4 regions of the Cupriavidus sp. 01L43 genome follow, and region 2 is predicted to be linked to each of the others. Evidence: predicted binding sites of a transcription regulator. Region 2 holds the regulator's gene; each other region holds the start of a gene.
The links. Region 2 encodes FNR, which switches genes on or off when oxygen is low (the NO sensors DNR and NnrR bind a similar motif). Its sites were predicted from a motif close to TTGATNNNNATCAA; they were not measured.
Positions count from the first base shown of each region.

Region 1: a site for FNR is predicted at 2,602-2,615, ahead of hemN (oxygen-independent coproporphyrinogen III oxidase). Genes of this name have one in related genera too.
Region 3: a site for FNR is predicted at 1,699-1,712, ahead of AC1DP9_RS06200 (fatty acid desaturase). Genes of this name have one in related genera too.
Region 4: a site for FNR is predicted at 1,998-2,011, ahead of ubiU (ubiquinone anaerobic biosynthesis protein UbiU). Genes of this name have one in related genera too.

Region 1 covers NZ_JBFTSH010000012.1:56,043-60,235, reverse strand. The annotation lists gene AC1DP9_RS19215 (c-type cytochrome) at 66-977, shown strand; gene hemN (oxygen-independent coproporphyrinogen III oxidase) at 1,101-2,540, opposite strand; gene AC1DP9_RS19205 (ABC transporter substrate-binding protein) at 2,743-3,903, shown strand; gene AC1DP9_RS19200 (ATP-binding protein) at 3,928-4,193, opposite strand, start outside.
Region 2 covers NZ_JBFTSH010000018.1:81,863-86,055, reverse strand. The annotation lists gene scpB (SMC-Scp complex subunit ScpB) at 1-714, opposite strand, end outside; gene AC1DP9_RS23435 (sulfite exporter TauE/SafE family protein) at 1,351-2,109, opposite strand; gene fnr (fumarate/nitrate reduction transcriptional regulator Fnr) at 2,194-2,919, shown strand; gene AC1DP9_RS23425 (hypothetical protein) at 2,948-3,193, opposite strand; gene AC1DP9_RS23420 (hypothetical protein) at 3,190-3,417, opposite strand; gene ccoG (cytochrome c oxidase accessory protein CcoG) at 3,458-4,193, opposite strand, start outside.
Region 3 covers NZ_JBFTSH010000002.1:661,817-666,009, reverse strand. The annotation lists gene AC1DP9_RS06205 (TMEM165/GDT1 family protein) at 1-104, opposite strand, end outside; yybP-ykoY riboswitch at 168-375, opposite strand; gene AC1DP9_RS06200 (fatty acid desaturase) at 444-1,613, opposite strand; gene guaD (guanine deaminase) at 1,764-3,086, opposite strand; gene AC1DP9_RS06190 (adenosine deaminase) at 3,144-4,193, opposite strand, start outside.
Region 4 covers NZ_JBFTSH010000009.1:231,216-235,408, reverse strand. The annotation lists gene AC1DP9_RS17175 (type IV pili methyl-accepting chemotaxis transducer N-terminal domain-containing protein) at 1-641, opposite strand, end outside; gene AC1DP9_RS17170 (NAD(P)H-dependent flavin oxidoreductase) at 778-1,932, opposite strand; gene ubiU (ubiquinone anaerobic biosynthesis protein UbiU) at 2,297-3,250, shown strand; gene AC1DP9_RS17160 (U32 family peptidase) at 3,273-4,187, shown strand.

The sequences.
Region 1 (4,193 bases), on a different contig from region 2:
GGCCAACAAAGCAAGCCGCCCCCAACGCGCTGCACTAGGTTTCCCTGCAAAATCGAGAGTTCTGTATGAGTGACGTCCACCAAGAAAACGACCACCACGAGTCTCCCATCAAGACCCCGAAACAACTGATCGCTGTCGTGATCGCCGCCTTCGTGGTGCCGATTCTCGTGATCGTCCTGTTGGTTAGTTTTGTTGGTCACGGCACCCACGAGGGCGCCGGCTCCACCCAGACGGCCGAAGCCGTCAACCATCGCATCCAACCCGTCGCTTCCCTGGAAATCAAGGACCCGAACGCGCCGCGCGTCTTCAAGACCGGCGAGCAGGTCTACAAGGAAGTCTGCGCCGCCTGCCACGCCACCGGTGCGGCCGGAGCGCCCAAGCACGGCACACCCGGCGACTGGACCGCGCGGATCGGCCAGGGCTTTGACGGCCTGCTGAAGTCCGTGATGAACGGCAAGGGCGCGATGCCCCCCCGCGCCGGCACCTCGCCGGACGACTACACCGACTACGAACTGGCCCGTGCCGTGGTGCACCTGGCCGACGCCGGCGGCGCCAAGTTCCCGGAACCGCCCGCGCCTGCCCAGGCGGCACCGGCCCAGGCTGCGGCTTCCGCGCCTGACGCACAGGCCGCGGCCCCGGCGGTTCCTGCCGCGCCGGCTGCCCCGGCGGCTGCTGCACCGGCACCCGCAGCCGCCGCACCCGTTGCTGCGGCGGCTGCCGCCCCGGCCGCTGCATCGGCCGAAACCGGCAAGAAGGTCTATGACCAGGTTTGCGCCGCCTGCCACGCCGCCGGTGTGGCTGGTGCGCCGAAGTTCGGCGACAAGGCCGCCTGGGCACCGCGCATCAAGGAAGGCATGGACGCCGTCCACACCTTCGCGCTCAAGGGCAAGGGCGTGATGCCGCCCAAGGGTGGCTATGCCGGCGCCGACGCCGACGTGATCGCCGCCGCCGACTACATGGTCAACGCTGCGAAGTAACGCCAAGCGCACCTTTCAGTCCACGCAAAAAAGCCCGCGACGATCCTCGCGGGCTTTTTTGTTTCGATGGGGTCGATCGGGTCGATGGGGCCGGCGCCCCACTAGATATATATAGGCAGCGGGTCAGACCACGCGTGAATAGCGCACCAGCGGCACCTCGCGCGCGCCGTCCTGGCGCAGGTAGCGGTCGAACACCATCGCCACGCGGCGCACCAGCAGCCGGCCCAGCGGGGTGATGTCGATCCGCGACGCGTCGCGCCGCAGCAACCCCTCTGCCGCCAGCGCGTCCAGCCCGGCGAATTCCGGCGCGAAGGTTCGGGCGAAGTCGATGCCGTGCGCCGCCTCCACCGCCGCAATGTCCATAGTGCCGTGACACATCAGCGCGCCGATGATCGCCTTGCGCAGATGGTCATCGGCGGACATTCGGAAGCCGCGCGCCACCGGCAGCCGGCCGGCGTCCAGCGCGGCGTAGTACTCGTCCGTGGTGCGCGCGTTCTGCGCGTAGTGGCCGGCCACCGCGCCAATCGCCGAGACGCCGAAGCCCAGTTGATCGTGCCCCGCGTGGGTGGCGTAGCCCTGGAAGTTGCGTTGCAGCCGCCCGGCCTGCTGGGCGATGGCGAGGTCGTCGTCCGGCAGCGCGAAATGATCCATGCCGATATAGACATAGCCGGCGGCGGTCAGGCGCTCGATCGTGGACACCAGGATGTCGAGCTTCTCGCCGGCGGGCGGCAGCGCCGCCTCGTCGATGCGCCGCTGCGGCTTGAACACATGCGGCAGGTGCGCGTAGCTGTAGACCGAGAGCCGATCCGGCCGTAGCGTCAGCACGCGGTCGATGGTCGCTGCGAAGCGTTCGGTGGTCTGGTGCGGCAGCCCGTAGATGAGGTCCATGCTGACCGAGCGGAAGCCGAGCCGGCGCGCCGCCAGCACCACATCGCGCGTTTCCTCATAGGACTGCACGCGATGGATTGCCTCCTGCACCTCCGGGTCGAAGTCCTGCACGCCGAGGCTGATCCGGTTGAAGCCGAGTTCCGCCAGCAGCGCCATGCGCGCATCGGTCACGCGGCGCGGATCGATCTCGATGGCGTGCTCGCCCTCGGGCAGCAGGTGGAAGTGTTGCGTCAGCGCCGCCATTACGCGACGCATTTTGTCGGGATCGAGGAAGGTCGGCGTGCCGCCGCCCCAGTGCGATTGCATGACCGCGCGGCGCTCCCCGAGCCGGCCGGCCACCATCGCCATTTCCCGGGCGAGATAGTCGACGTAGCGTGCGCTGCGCGCGTGGTCCTTGGTGATGATCTTGTTGCAGCCGCAGTAGTAGCAGATGTTCTCGCAGAACGGGATGTGCAGGTAGAGCGAGAGCGGCGCGGGGGAGTCGGCGCGGCAGGCGTCGAGCGCGGCGAGGTAGCGGGCGTCGTCCACTTCGGCGTCGAAGCGGTCGGCGGTAGGGTATGAGGTGTAGCGGGGGCCGTTGCCGTCGATGCGGCCGGCCAGGCTGCGGAAGTCGGCCAGTGCGCGGCGGTCGAACGCCGTGGCGGCAGGCATGCTGGGGAGGGTGGGGGCGGACATGGTGCGCTCTTTTTGCGGGCGAAGATGGTCACGATGCTATGCCCCTGCGCCGTCGCTCACCTTGACGCGCATCAAGCGCACGCCGCGCTTGCGCCCGCAGCCCCGCCACCGTGGGGCGTTGGCGTCATCCGAGCGTCACGAACGGCCGATAGGCTCTGCCCGCCGTCCCCTCCTCCACCCGATTCCAACGCCCGTTCCGACCATGCGCCCAGCCTCGCCCAGAACGATGTCGCCCGCCGCGCCGGCGCGCCGCCGCATGCTCCGGTCGTTCGGCACGCTGGCCGCGATGCTCGCGGCACCGGCTGCGTTCGCCCAGCCGCAACCGCAGCCCTCCTCGCAGCGCCGGGCGCTGGTGGTCGGCCATCTGCTCGACCGCGTGGGGCCGCAGGCGGATCTGGCGCGCGACTACCTGGCCGGCGCCAAGGTGCTGTTCGATGCGGCGAACGCCTCGGGTCAGGGGCCGCGCATCGTACACGTGGTGCGGGATGCCGATGCCAGCCCGCGCATCGCCACCTCGCAGGCCATCGGCATGGCCGAGTCGGACCATATCGACGTGCTGTTCGGCCCCGGCGACACCCTGCTGCCCGCGCTGGCCACGTCGTCCGAACTGAGCCGGCGCGGCGTGCAGATCGTCGCCCCGCTCTCCGGGCTTTCGCTTGCCGCCGACAACATCTGGTTCACGCGCGCCGACTATCAGGCCGAGCTGGACGCCGCCGTGCGGCAGCTGCGCAGCTACGGCCTCAAGAACATCGTCCTGGCCGTGTCGCCCGACTTCGCCGCCGGCACGCTCGCGGCGGGCTCGCCGTGGCTCGATCGGATGGAGCGCGACCTCGGTACGCGCGCGGTGACGCTGACCGGCAGTGTCGATGACGGCGCGCGCCGCATCGCCGCGACGCGGCCCGGCGCGGTCATCGTGGCCGGCGACACGCTTGCCTACGGCGGCCTTGGCCGCGCGCTGGCCTCGCAGGGTTGGTACGGTTTTCTGGTGGGATTGTCGGCCGTGAGCCCGGCCTCGGCGCGCGAGATTCTCGGCGGCAACTACGCGGGGGGCGTGGTGGTCACGCAGGTGGCGCCCGGCCCGCAGGAATCCACGCTGCGCGTGGTCAAGGAACACGTGGCGCGGATGAAGCAGTACCTCGACGAACCGCCCTCCCCGGCCACGCTGGCCGGCTACATTGGCGCCGCCTGGCTGGTGCGCGCTGCCGGCGCGGCCAAGGCGCCGGGTGCGCTGGAATTGCGCCGCGCGCTGCAGTCGCGCATCGATGTGGGCGATTTCACGCTCGACTTCACGCGCGGGCTGCGCGGCTCTCAGTACGTGCAACTGGCGCCGATCGGCAAGTCGGGCGTGCCGCAGCGCGCCTGACCCGCGCGCCGCTATATCTATTAGTTAGTCGCGCGGCAGCGTGATGCGCACGCGCAGGCCGCCTTCGACACGGTTGTCCAGCGTCAGCTCGCCGCCATGGCGATTGACGATATCGGCGGCAATCGACAGCCCCATCCCCACGCCGCCGGTAGCCCGGCTGCGCGACGACTCCACGCGATAGAACGGCTCCAGCACGCGCTGCAACTCGGCCGGCGGAATGCCGGGGCCGTTGTCGCAGACGTCGATCTGCACGCGCTCGGGGCTGTCCGTCAGCACGATATGCGCGGCGC
Region 2 (4,193 bases):
GGCGCCGTGGGCTTCCGTCTCCACCGGCTCCGCATGGTCGCTCTCCGCCGCGGCCACGACTTCCGCTTCCACCGCATCGGTAGCGGTCTCGGCGGCCTGGGGCTCGGCAAAGGTCTCTTCATCGCCAGCCGGCGGGTTGGCCGTGGCAACTTCTTCAAAATCTATCGCCTGCTGGTCCAGCAGGGCTGCCTGGACCTGGGCCTGGGCATCCTCGAGCGGCGGCAGCTCATCCAGCGTGCGCAGCCCCAGATCGTCCAGAAACGCCTTGGTCGTGGCATAGAGCGCGGGACGGCCCGGTACGTCGCGATGCCCGATCACCTCGATCCAGCTGCGGTCCTCGAGCTTCTTGACCACGTCGGTGCTGACCGTCACGCCGCGAATTTCCTCGATATCGCCGCGCGTCACGGGCTGGCGATAGGCGATGATGGCCAGCGTCTCCATCACCGCGCGCGAATACTTGGGCGGCTTTTCCGGGTTGAGCCGGTCGAGGAACTCGCGCATCTCGGGCCGGCTCTGGAAACGCCAGCCGCTGGCCAGGGCCACGAGTTCCACACCGCGTTGCTGCCAGTCCTGTCGCAATTCGCCCAACAGGGCGCGGATGGTGTCGGCGCCGACATCGTCGGCGAAAAGACGGCGGAGATCGTTGACGCGCAGGGGCTCCTGCGCACAAATCAGCGCGGTCTCGAGGACGATCTTCGCCTCTTGGGTATTCATGTGATTGTGTGCAGCCTGTCTTTGCACCTGCTCCCGGACGAATCCCGGAGCACTGGAGATTTCGGATACAGCGGTACCGATGCCACCGCCATCTCATTGCGCAGCCAACTCGCAGCCTGTCGCAGCCCAGGCAGCCAAGCGGTGCACTTCGTTCTTTTGCATCGATTTGCCGGGTCGTTCCGGCAGGAGATCGTCCGCATCCGGCTGGCTTCGCCGGMAGTCGAACCTCTTGCGTCGCGCTCTCGCCTTTACCCTCGCAGGCGGAACCCTTCCCCTTGGAGCGGACATTCGCCAGGACAATCAGATTGCCAAGGCGGCAAGAAAAAACGGATATCGGCCCGGACAAGCTTCGTCCTGCGCCTGCGCCACCACTCCACAAGGCCGACCGGCCTTTTAAACCAGATCTTTTGAACCGGATGCACTGTGGGGACGGATCCGGCAAGCCAATGCTGCCTCGGACCCATGGACACGCATCCCAGATCAGGGATGCCGGCCCGGCGACGCCAGGGAATTACGTGGCGCGATACCGTGGTTCTCGCGATTGTATGGCATTCCCGCCCCCCTCCGCAACCCGCCCGCCGCCCGGCGTGGCGAATGGCACGAACCGGGGCGGCCTGTCCGCCGCCCGGAATCGTCCTAGAACACCACGCAGAACCCATGCGCAGCCAGCGTCTCCGGGAGCCAGACCGCCCGCGCCACGCCCACGATGCCGAAGCCGATGATCAGCACGCCCGCCACGGTCCGGACCGCCGGCCGGCGCGACACATGGCGCACATAGCCCGACAACCCCGAAATCACCAGCAGGTTTGGCAGCGTTCCCAACCCAAAGACGAGCAGAACCAGCGCGCCCGACGCCGCATTGCCGGCCAGCAACGCCATTGCGAGTGCCCCATAGACCATCCCGCACGGCACGATCCCCCAGGCGAGTCCCAGACCGAAGCGCCGCAGCAGCGGCGCATGCCGGGCCAGGCCGGCAGGCAGCCTGATACCGAGCGCGCCCATGCGACCTACCACCCCTTGGGCCATGCGCACCGCGAACGCCTCCAGGCGCGCCGCACGCATGGTGCGCCCACGCAACAGCCAGAAGCCCGACATCACCAGCATCGCTCCGCCTGCGCCATAGAGCCATCGCTGCACAGGCAGATAGTCCTGCTTCCATACGGTGGCGCCGACGGCACCCACCACCGCCCCCAGCAACGCGTAGGTGGTCAGGCGGCCGGCGTGCATCGCCAGCAATTCCACGAGCCAGCCGCGCGGCGAGCGATGGATCGTCACCGGCACGCACACCGCCGCGCGCTGCTCGGCCGCCATCGCAATGCCGCCACACATCGCAGCACAGTGGACGCCACCAAACAACGCAACGATAAAAACGCTGAAAAGCACACCAAATGGCAACGGTCCCTCGCTTCCGCGTCACTTCACGCGGTAAAATTGATCTGTCGCGCCCTCGCTGCAATGCGCATCACCAAGAGCCCTCAATTGCTTACCTCCATACCCGTCACCGAGATCTCGCCCCGCTGCTCTACGTGCGGGATGGGCCAGCTTTGTCTGCCGGTAGGCATGTCGCACCAGGACCTCCTGAAGATGGACACGCTCGTGCAGGAACGCGTGCGCGTGCACAAGGGCGAAACGCTTTACCGCATGGGCGATCCGCTCACCGCCGTCTATGCCGTGCGTTTCGGCACGCTCAAGACGCACGTGACGCTCGAAGACGGCCGCTCGCAGATCACCGGCTTCCATCTGCCCGGCGAGATGGTCGGTATGGATGGCCTCGGCGAAATGCAGCATGCTTCCGATGCCACGGCCCTCGAGGATGCCGAAGTCTGCGTCGTACGCTTCAACGACTTGCAGGCGCTCTCGTCTGACCTGCCCTCGCTGCAAACCCAGTTCCTGCGCTTGATGAGCAAGGAGATTTCGCAGGACCAGGTGATGCTGATGACGTTGGGTTCGATGCGGGCCGAGGAGCGGCTTGCCGCGTTCCTCGTCAATCTTTCCGATCGCCTGTCGGCGCGTGGCTACTCGTCGAGCGAGTTCGTGTTGCGCATGAGCCGCGAGGAGATCGGCAGTTATCTTGGCCTGAAACTCGAAACCGTCAGCCGCCTGTTCTCTCGTTTTGCCGAGGCGGGCCTGATCCAGATCCGCCAGCGCCACGTCAAGCTCATCGACATGGCCGGCATCAAGCAGATCTACAACCGCTCCTGCTAAGGCCGGCTCGCCGGCGGCGGTGCACTCGCTACTCGAGTTCATCGGTATCGCTGAGCGGCGTTGGCATGGTGTAGAGCGTCAGGCCGCTCGACAAGGCGCAGAACAGCCACGCCAGCAGGAATCCCACGGTATAGATCGCCTCACGCGACGCGTCGACCGGATGACCGAAGAAGCTCAGGTCACTGGGATCGACAATCGAGAACACCGTTGCCGTGGCCACGCCGCCCATCAGGAACGCTGGCCACATCACCCACATCAGCCAGCGTAGTCTCATGGCCGCCTCGCCGTGTCATTGACATGGGCGTCGGCATGCACGGCGGACCCATCCAGCTTCTCCACCACCAGCCCATGCCGCGCGGCATCGCGCACCGGCACGTCGGCGTGGGTATTGGCGAGCCAGATCGTCACACCACAGCCGATCATCGCCAGCAGCGGTCCGCTCATCAGCAGCCACGGCCACGGTTCCTTCCACCACGGCTTGACTTGTTGCGCTGTCATTGCCTACTCCTTGCGTCGAATATTTCCTGAATGACCTGTCCTACAGGCCGCGCGGCACGATGAAACTGGTCGCTTCCTGGATCTGCGCGCGTCCGCGTGCGTCGTCCATACCCTCCCCCGTGACCGTGATACGGATCTTGTGCGTGCCCTGCGGCGCGTGGTCGATCGGGATACGGATCCGCACCGGCAACAGCCGGTTCGACGTAGGCGCCAGCGTTTCTGCCGACTTGTCATACTCGATGGTCAACCCTTGCAGCTCCGCGCTCGTCGCCTGTACCCGGACGCGCATCGGCGTCTCGGTCGTATTGATCAGTTGCAGCCGGTACACGTTCTCGATCCAACGACCTTCGACCTCGCGGCCCAACGCGCCACGGTCGCGGATGACATCGACCTTGAGCGGCGTGCGCATCGCCAGCGACCCGATGAAGCCCCCCACCAGCGCCGACCAGATCACCGCGTAGACAATCGTCCGTGTGCGGAACAGGCGCTTGCGCGCCGCGACTGCCGACAGGCCCTTGCGCATCGCGTTCTCAGAGGTGTAGCGGATCAGGCCACGCGGATAGGCCATCTTGTCCATGACCTGGTTACAGGCGTCGATGCAGGCACCGCAGCCGATGCACTCGTATTGCAATCCGTCACGGATGTCGATCCCGGTCGGGCAGACCTGCACGCAGATGCTGCAATTGACGCAATCGCCAATGCCGGCGGTGTGCCGGTCCGTCTTGCGCGAGCGGCTGCCGCGCGGCTCGCCACGGCCTACGTCATAGGTCACCACG
Region 3 (4,193 bases), on a different contig from region 2:
AGGGGTTTGCGATAGCGTGCGGCCAGCACGAGCGACAGCAATTGCGTCTTGTCGCCCATTTCTGCGAGCGCGACGATACCTGTGGAGACGAGGAACGATTCCATTCTTATAGGATTGATACCGGGCCGCACACGCATCGCGAGATGCCAATGACGCACACCTTTCCCGGCCCGGCCAGAAAGGTATGGTCATCGGTCTCGCCAGGCGTTGGACATAGGAGTCAGGCACGAAGCCCGCTCGGGTCCTGCGCTGCGTACGCCATAACCGTTGATGCTGGACACCACGGTCAAGTCTGTTGACGTACGCCCCTGTCTGCCGTGTGCCGCATTGCGCGGCGCGGTGAGACGAGGGCGGCTACTCCCCAATGGAAGTCGTAATTGTACTAAAAGGCGGCGGACACTGTCCACCGCCTTTGGCATGGCTGTTGGGAAATGCGGGTCAGGTCAGACCGGCACGGGCGAGTTGTCGCTGGTCTGGCGGCCGCGGAAGTCGGTCCAGCACAGGGCCTTGAAGTCGTACAGCTTGCAGCGGCGCGCCGTGCGGAAGTACCAGCGCCACGAGAAGTTCTCGATGATGATGCGGCCCGGCAGCGCATGCTCCAGCAGGGCCTGGGCGCGCTTGAGCCGGTACAGCGGCACGCTCATGTCCACGTGGTGCGCGGTGTGCTCCATGATGTGGTGGAGCGCGGCGCCGATGCCGAAGCGGAAGCGCAGGTGCACGGTGGTCGAGACGAACGGCTGGGCCTTGGCCCACATCGGCTTGGTGTCGTACCACGCCACGCTCGTGTGCGTGTGGTGGACATACAGCACGAAGCCCACGGTCAGGTTCCAGATCAGGAAGGGCAGCACGAAGCCGGCGCCGACCAGCCCCAGGACCGACTGGTCCGTGGCCACGGCCAGCCAGGCCAGCGCACCGATCCAGATGGCGCCGAAGGTGGCCACCAGCGTGCAGTCCCACATGAAGATCGCGCGGCGCGTGGCCATCTGGCGCTTGCTCGGGAAGAACAGCTTGAACCACCAGATCTCGATCAGGTAATAGAGTCCGGCGCCGAAGCCATTGCGGTAGACCCGCTCCATCACCCGGCGCCAGCGCGGCAGCGCGCGGAATTCCTCCAGCGAGTAGGGCGCCCAGACGAAGTCGAAGCCCTTGAGGTTGGTGTACCCATGGTGGACCACGTTGTGGCCGACTTCCCACAGGCTGTAGGGCGTGAGCGACGGCAGGAACGTCAGCCGGCCGAGCCATTTGTTCAGGCCACGGCGGTCCGTCAGGCTCTGGTGGCAGGCATCGTGGCCGATGATGAACAGCCGGGCGATCACCAGACCCAGCAGCACGCCGAGGCCGAGCTTGGCCCACCACTGCGGCGCCAGGACCACGCCGGCCAGCACCGCGGCGAAGATCGCGTAGTCGAGCGCGAACAGCGTCAGCGCGCGTGCCACGCTGCGCTCGCCGAGCGGAATCAGCCAGCCACGGATGGTCTTGCGGTTAGGGAAGGGGGCCTCGAAGGCGATGGGTTCCGGCAGGGGAACGCCGGCGAGCTTGCGGGGCGGGTGGGCAGGGTGGGAAGCCGGCTCAGCAGTCTGGGCCGGCGATACATCCAGAGATCGGGCAGTCATGTCAGTCTTTTTGGGTCTGTCTTGGCGCACCCGATAGCCGGGGGCGGGCAATGCGACAGCCTAGAAGGCTTTGATGACGGTTGTGTTGATGCTGGTCAAGGCGGACGGGCGACAACACGTATTTGCCTGCCGTCCGTCGCCCAAAAGCGATCAACCCGCCAGTTCCCGCGTGGCTTCGCCCATGATGTAGACGTTGTCCACTACGCGGTCGTCGCCGAGCATGGCGAAGGCGAACAACTGCTCTTCGAGCGTCTCGGAGCGGCTGCTGCGGCGGGCGATCAGCGGCGTGGCCTCGGGGTCCAGCACCAGGAAATCGGCCTCGCAGCCCACGGAGAAGCTGCCGATGCGGTCCGCCCAGCCCAGCGCCTCGGCCGCGCCGCGCGTGGCCAGGTAGAACATGCGCAGGGCGGTCAGGTGGTAGCCGCCCATGCGCGCCACCTTGTGTGCCGCGTTCATGGTGCGGAACATCGAGAACGAGGTGCCGCCACCCACGTCGGTGGCCAGCGTCACGTTCAGGCGGTGGGCATCGGACTGGTGGAAGTCATAGAAGCCGCTGCCCAGGAACAGGTTCGAGGTGGGGCAGTGCGCCACGGCGGCGCCGCTGTCGGCCAGCCGGCGGCGGTCGTCCTGGTCGAGGTAGATCGCGTGGCCGTAGAACGCGCCGGGGCGCAACAGGCTGTAGCGGTCGTACACGTCCAGGTAGCTGCGGGCGTCGGGGAACAGCTCGGCCACCCATTTCACCTCGTCGCGGTTCTCGGCCACGTGGGTCTGGATGAAGGCGTCCGGATGCGCGCGCGCCAGTTCGCCGCAGGCCGCCAGTTGCGCCTCGGTGGAGGTCGGCGCGAAGCGCGGCGTGATCGCGTAGGCGAGCCGGCCCTTGTTGTGCCACTTCGAGATCAGGTCGGCGGAGTCCCGCGCGCCGCTCTCGGCCGTATCGCGCAGGAAGTCCGGGCAGTTGCGGTCCATCATCACCTTGCCCGTGATCATGCGCAGGTTGCGGTCCTGGCTCGCGGCGAACAGGGCGTCGGCGGAGGTGGCGTGCACCGTGCTCCAGACCATCGCCGTGGTGGTGCCGTTGCGCAGCAGTTCGTCGGCGAAGAACTCGGCCACGGCCCGCGCGTAGGCGGGCTCGCTGAAGCGGCGTTCCTCGGGGAAGGTGTAGGTGTCGAGCCAGTGCAGCAGGCCCGGCGACGGCGACGCGATGATGTCGGTCTGCGGATAGTGCACGTGCGTGTCGATGAACCCCGGCACGAGCAGCTTGCCGCGATGGTCGACCACCTCGGCACCGGCCGGGATGTCGCGCGCCAGGTCCTCGTACAGCCCCACGGCGGCGATGCGGCCGTCCGTGACGAGCATCAGGCCGTCTTCCCAATATTGATACGCCTCCTCATGGAACTGCGGATCGCGCAGGAAGTGGAGGATGCGGCCGCGAATGGCGCGGGTCTTGGCGGGATTGGGGGAAGTGGTGGTCATCTTCTCGTCTCAGGGGCGGCCGGACCTGGGGGTCCGGCGTCTTGTTTATGCGCCCGGTCAGGTCGTGGGAGCCGTCGCGGGCGGGTTCTCGGGCGTGGCGGACCAGAAATGGTCCACCTCGGCCAGGTAGTCGGCCTTCTGCTTGGCGGGCAGGAAGGCCGCTTCGAAGCTGTTGCGGGCCAGCTTGTAGGCGTCGGCGGCGTCCAGCGGCAGCGCGGCGAACGAGGCTTCCCAGTTGGCGTTCATGTAGCCGCCGAAATAGGCTGGATCGTCCGAATGCAGCGTCACGGCCACGCCGGCATCGAGCAGGCGCTTCATCGGATGGTCGCGCAGGTCGGGGTAGACCATCAGCTTCTGGTTCGACAGCGGGCATACCGTCAGCGCGATGCGCTCGCGCGCCAGCCGCTGCACCAGGGCCTCGTCCTCGACGGCGCGCACGCCATGGTCGATCCGCTCCACACCGAGGATGTCGAGCGCATTGATCACGTACTGCGGCGGGCCCTCCTCGCCGGCATGGGCCACGCGATGCAGGCCGAGCGCCTTGGCGCGGGCGAACACGCGCGCGAATTTCTCGGGCGGATGGCCCTTTTCGGACGAATCCAGCCCCACGCCGACAAAGCGGTCGCGGTAGGGCAGGGCCGCCTCGAGCGTCTCCAGCGCGGCGTCTTCGGACAGGTGGCGCAGGAAACAGAGGATCAGGCTGCTGGAGAAGTCGTACTGGGTGCGGGCCTGGGCCAGCGCGTCGGCAATGCCGTCGATGATCACGCCCATCGGCACGCCGCGCTCGGTATGGGTCTGCGGATCGAAGAAGATCTCAGCATGGCGGACGTTGTCGGCGGCGGCGCGCTTGACGTAGTCCATCGTCATGTCGAAGAAGTCTTCCTCGGTCAGCAGCACGCTGGCGCCGGCGTAGTAGATGTCGAGGAAGGACTGGAGATCGGTGAACGCGTAGGCTGCGCGCAGCGCCTCCACGTCGGGGTAGGCCAGCTTGACCTGGTTGCGCTGGGCCAGCCGGAAGATCAGCTCGGGTTCGAGCGTGCCTTCGATATGCACGTGCAGTTCGGCCTTGGGAGTACGGCGGATGCTGTCCGCGAGCGCGGCATCGAT
Region 4 (4,193 bases), on a different contig from region 2:
ATCCAGAGATAGAGCAGGTAGATGACCGCGACGGTGCCCAAGCAGGCAATGGCGGCCAGTGCGGCCTGGGACATGCGCAGCAGGTCCGTCTTGCGCGCGTTGTCGGCCTCGATCATGCGCACCAGATGGTCTGCCTGCGCGACGAAATCGGACAGCGCGGCCACATAGGTGAGCGGTGTGCCGTCGGGCGCGTTCAAGTCCTGCTCGGCCAGCGGCTTCATCCGGTCGTCCCATGCCCGTGCCACGCGGTCGAGCTGGTCGTGGATGGCCGGCACGGCGGGCAGGAACAGCGGTCGTGTGGCGTCGCCCCGGCGCAGTTGCGCCAGCGTCTCGTCCAGCTGGGCGATCCGTGGCACAAGAGCGTGGGGTTGATGGGCGCGGGCGCGGGTCAGTTCGATCGCCACCGCGTTGGCGCGCATCCGCACGCTGCCGGCGTCGTTGATCGCCGCGCCGGCGCCTTCGAGGTTCCAGGAGAGCCACAATGTGCCGCCGATCATCGTCAGGACAACCAGCAGCGAGATCAGGGACAGCGAGATGATGCGGGTGGAGAGGCGGTGGCGCAGCCCCGGCAGCCCGACCGCCGAGGTGGCATGGGGGTCCGCGTGCGCATCGAACGCGGCGTCAGGAAAGCGGGCTGGCATGTTGTGGGGGCGAGGGCAGGGCGTGGGGACAGCTGCCATTCTGGTACCGGCGATTGCGCCGTTTCCTGCGCTGGATCAAATCGCCGACGGATGGGACGGGAACTTACGCGGGATTCGCATTCCGGCAACAGCCCAATCAGGCCGGCGCGACCCCCGCCGGCTTTTCGCCCGACATCAGGTAGTGGATCAGGTCCGCCACGGGGCGGATGGCGTCGCCAAACGGCAGCGTGCCCTTACCCCGGAAGAACAGGCCGCGCTCCACGTCGCCCTTGAGCGCCTGCGAGAGCTTGCGGTCGATGCAGAACTGGCCGATGCGCGCCACGCCGTCGCGCAGGCCGCACGATTGCAGGCAGTCGAAGCCCTCCAGGCACTCGCGCACCTTGGCGCGCGCCTGGAGCGCCGACTCCCGGGAGAGATAGCGCTTGAGCCACGGCGTCAGCACCGCGCGCGCCGGCAGTCCCGCCACGCTCGTGAATTCGCCGATCTGTTCCTGCGGCGCGGAAGCCAGCACCTGTTTGAAAGCCAGATGCGCATCGCATTCCTCGGTCACGGCAAAGGCGGTGCCGACCTGCACGCCGGCCGCGCCCTGCGCCAGCCAGTGATGCAGCTTGCCGTGGTGGCCCAACCCGCCGGCCAGGATCAGCGGCACGGACTCCCAGGCCAGCCCCAGGCTGGCGAACAGCGTGCGGCATTCGTCCAGCACGCGCGCGAACGAGAACCTTTCGTCGCCGATGTCTTCCATGCGCGAGGCGCCGAGGTGCCCGCCGGCATGCGCGGGATGTTCGATCACGATGGCATCGGGCAGCCGTCCCTTCTTCATCCACTTGCGCAGCACGAGGCTGACGCCACGGGCGTCGGACAGGATCGGGATCAAGGCCACCTTCGGGTGATTGGCGGTCAGTTCGGGGAGGTCGAGCGGCAGGCCGGCGCCCATGACGATGGCATCCGCGCCGCTATCGCACGCCTGCCGGACCAGCGCCGCGTGGGCGCCAACGGCCTTCATCACGTTGACGGCGACCATCCCTTGCCCGCCCGCCAAGTCCTTCGCCGCGCGCACCTCGCGGTCCAGCGCCACGAGGTTGGCGTGTTCGATGGCCGCCTTGTCGCGTTTGGCCGTGGCGGCCATCAGGTCGGGGTGATGATGGCGCAGGTCGATGCTGGCGATGGTGCCCATGGCGTTGTGGCGGGCCACTGTGCCGGCCAGCCGATGCGCGGAGATGCCCACGCCCATGCCGCCCTGCACGATAGGAAGCAGCTTGCGGCCGGCCAGGTTGAGCCATCGATGTGTCATGAGGAAATCCGAAGTCAGGAGGGGCAAAAAACGGCCCAGCGTCTCACGCGCATCGGGGTGGCAGTTTGCGCCAGATCAAATTGCGGGGGATCGGCGGCCTGTTCCGAGGACCTAGTTCGGCGGAACGAGACGGGTAGAACACAGCCGGGGTTTGCGCGGGGTCAAAGGTTCCCTCGATGGGCATGACTAGCATCCTTGATCGATCGCTACCCCATGCGCCGCACCGCGCATTTTCGCCATGGATGCCTCCCCGCCCGACGTGCATGATGTGCCCGATGCGCCAACACCCCCAACCGAGCCATCGCGCCGCCAGCCCCGCCGGCCCCAACTGGTGGCACCCGCCGGCTCGCTCGCGGCCCTGCGCATGGCGCTGCAGCACGGCGCGGACGCCATCTACCTCGGGTTGCGCGATGCCACCAACGCGCGCAACTTCGGCGGCCTGAATTTCTCCGAGGACGACATCCGTACCGGCGTGGCCGAGGCCCGCGCGCGCGGCGCCGAAGTGCTGTTCGCCATCAACACGTTTGCGCAGATGGGGCAGGTAGACCGCTGGCACCGCGCCGTGGACGCCGCCGCCGCGCTGGGCGCCGACGCGGTGATCATGGCCGATCCCGGCCTGATGGCCTACGCGGCGGACAAACACCCCGACCTGCGCCTGCACCTGTCCGTGCAGGGCTCGGCCACCCATGCCGATGCCATCGCGCTGATGCGCGAGCGCTTCGGCATCCGGCGCGTGGTGCTGCCGCGCGTGCTGACGCTGGCGCAGATCGCCAAGCTGGCCAGGCAGACCGATGTGGAACTTGAGGTCTTCGGCTTTGGCAGCCTGTGCGTGATGGCCGAGGGCCGCTGCCTGCTGTCCTCGTACGCGACCGGCGATTCGCCGAACAACCGTGGCGTCTGCTCGCCAGCCCACGCCGTGCGCTGGGACGAGGCGGACGGCACCATGCACGCGCGGCTCTCCGGCATCCTGATCGACAGCTACGCGCCCGGCGAGCCGGCCGGTTACCCCACGTTGTGCAAGGGCCGTTTCACCGTGGAGGGCGAGCACGGCTACGTGCTGGAGGAGCCCACCAGCCTCAACGCGCTGTCGCTGCTGCCGGCGCTGATCGACATCGGCATCGCCGCCATCAAGATCGAGGGCCGCCAGCGCAGCCCGCGCTATGTGGGCGATGTGGTGGGCGTGCTGCGCGCCGCCATCGACGGCGCCTGGCGCGACCCCCGGCGCTTCGTGCCACGCCAGGAATGGCAGGCCACATTGGGGCGCCATGCCGAGGGCGACCAGGTGACCCAGGGCGCCTATGACCGTCCGTGGCGCTGAAACCGTCCGCATCCCAGCCACCATGACCACATCCACTTCCCCCTATTCCTTGACCATCGCGCTCGGCCCGCTGCTCTACTACTGGCCCCGCGCGGACGTGCTGCGCTTCTATGCCGATGTGGCAGACGCCCCCGTGGAGCGCGTCTATCTTGGCGAAGCCGTCTGCACGCGCCGCCACGAATTGCGCCATACCGACTGGCTGGACCTGGCACGGATGCTGCGCGATGCCGGCAAGGAGGTGGTGCTGTCCACCCCGGTACTGGTCGAATCGGACAGCGACATCGCGGCCATGCGCCGCGTCTGCGACCAGGACGAATTCCTCGTGGAGGCCAACGATCTTGGCGCGGTGCGCGCGCGGCGCGGGCGGCCGTTCGTCGCCGGGCCGCATCTGAACGTCTATCACGCCGATACGGCGACGTGGCTGGGCTCGCTGGGCGCGCGCGGGGTCGTGGCGCCGGTCGAGATGGACCACGCGGCGCTGGCCGCGCTGGCGGCGGCGCGGCCCGCCGGCATGCAGATCGAAGCGATGATCTGGGGCCGCATGCCGCTGGCGATCTCCGCGCGTTGCTTCACGGCCCGGCATCACCGCCTGCGCAAGGATGCCTGCGCGTTCCGTTGCCTCGACTACCCGGACGGGCTGGTCGCCCGCACGGGCGAAGGGCAGCCGTTCTTCGCCCTGAACGGCATCCAGACTCAGTCCGCAAGCTGCCTGGACCTGTGCGCGCACCTGCCGGAGATTCAGGCGATGGGCGTGGATGTGGTCCGCGTCAGCCCGCACGCCGTGGGCACGCTGGACGTCATAGCGCTGCTAGACGCCGTGCGTCACGGCCGCACCGGCGCCGCGCCCAGCGGCATCGTGCCCGCCGGCGCCTCGGCGAGCAACGGCTACTGGACCGGCCAACCCGGCATCGCCTGGATAGCCGGCGCGCCCGCATGACTGCCC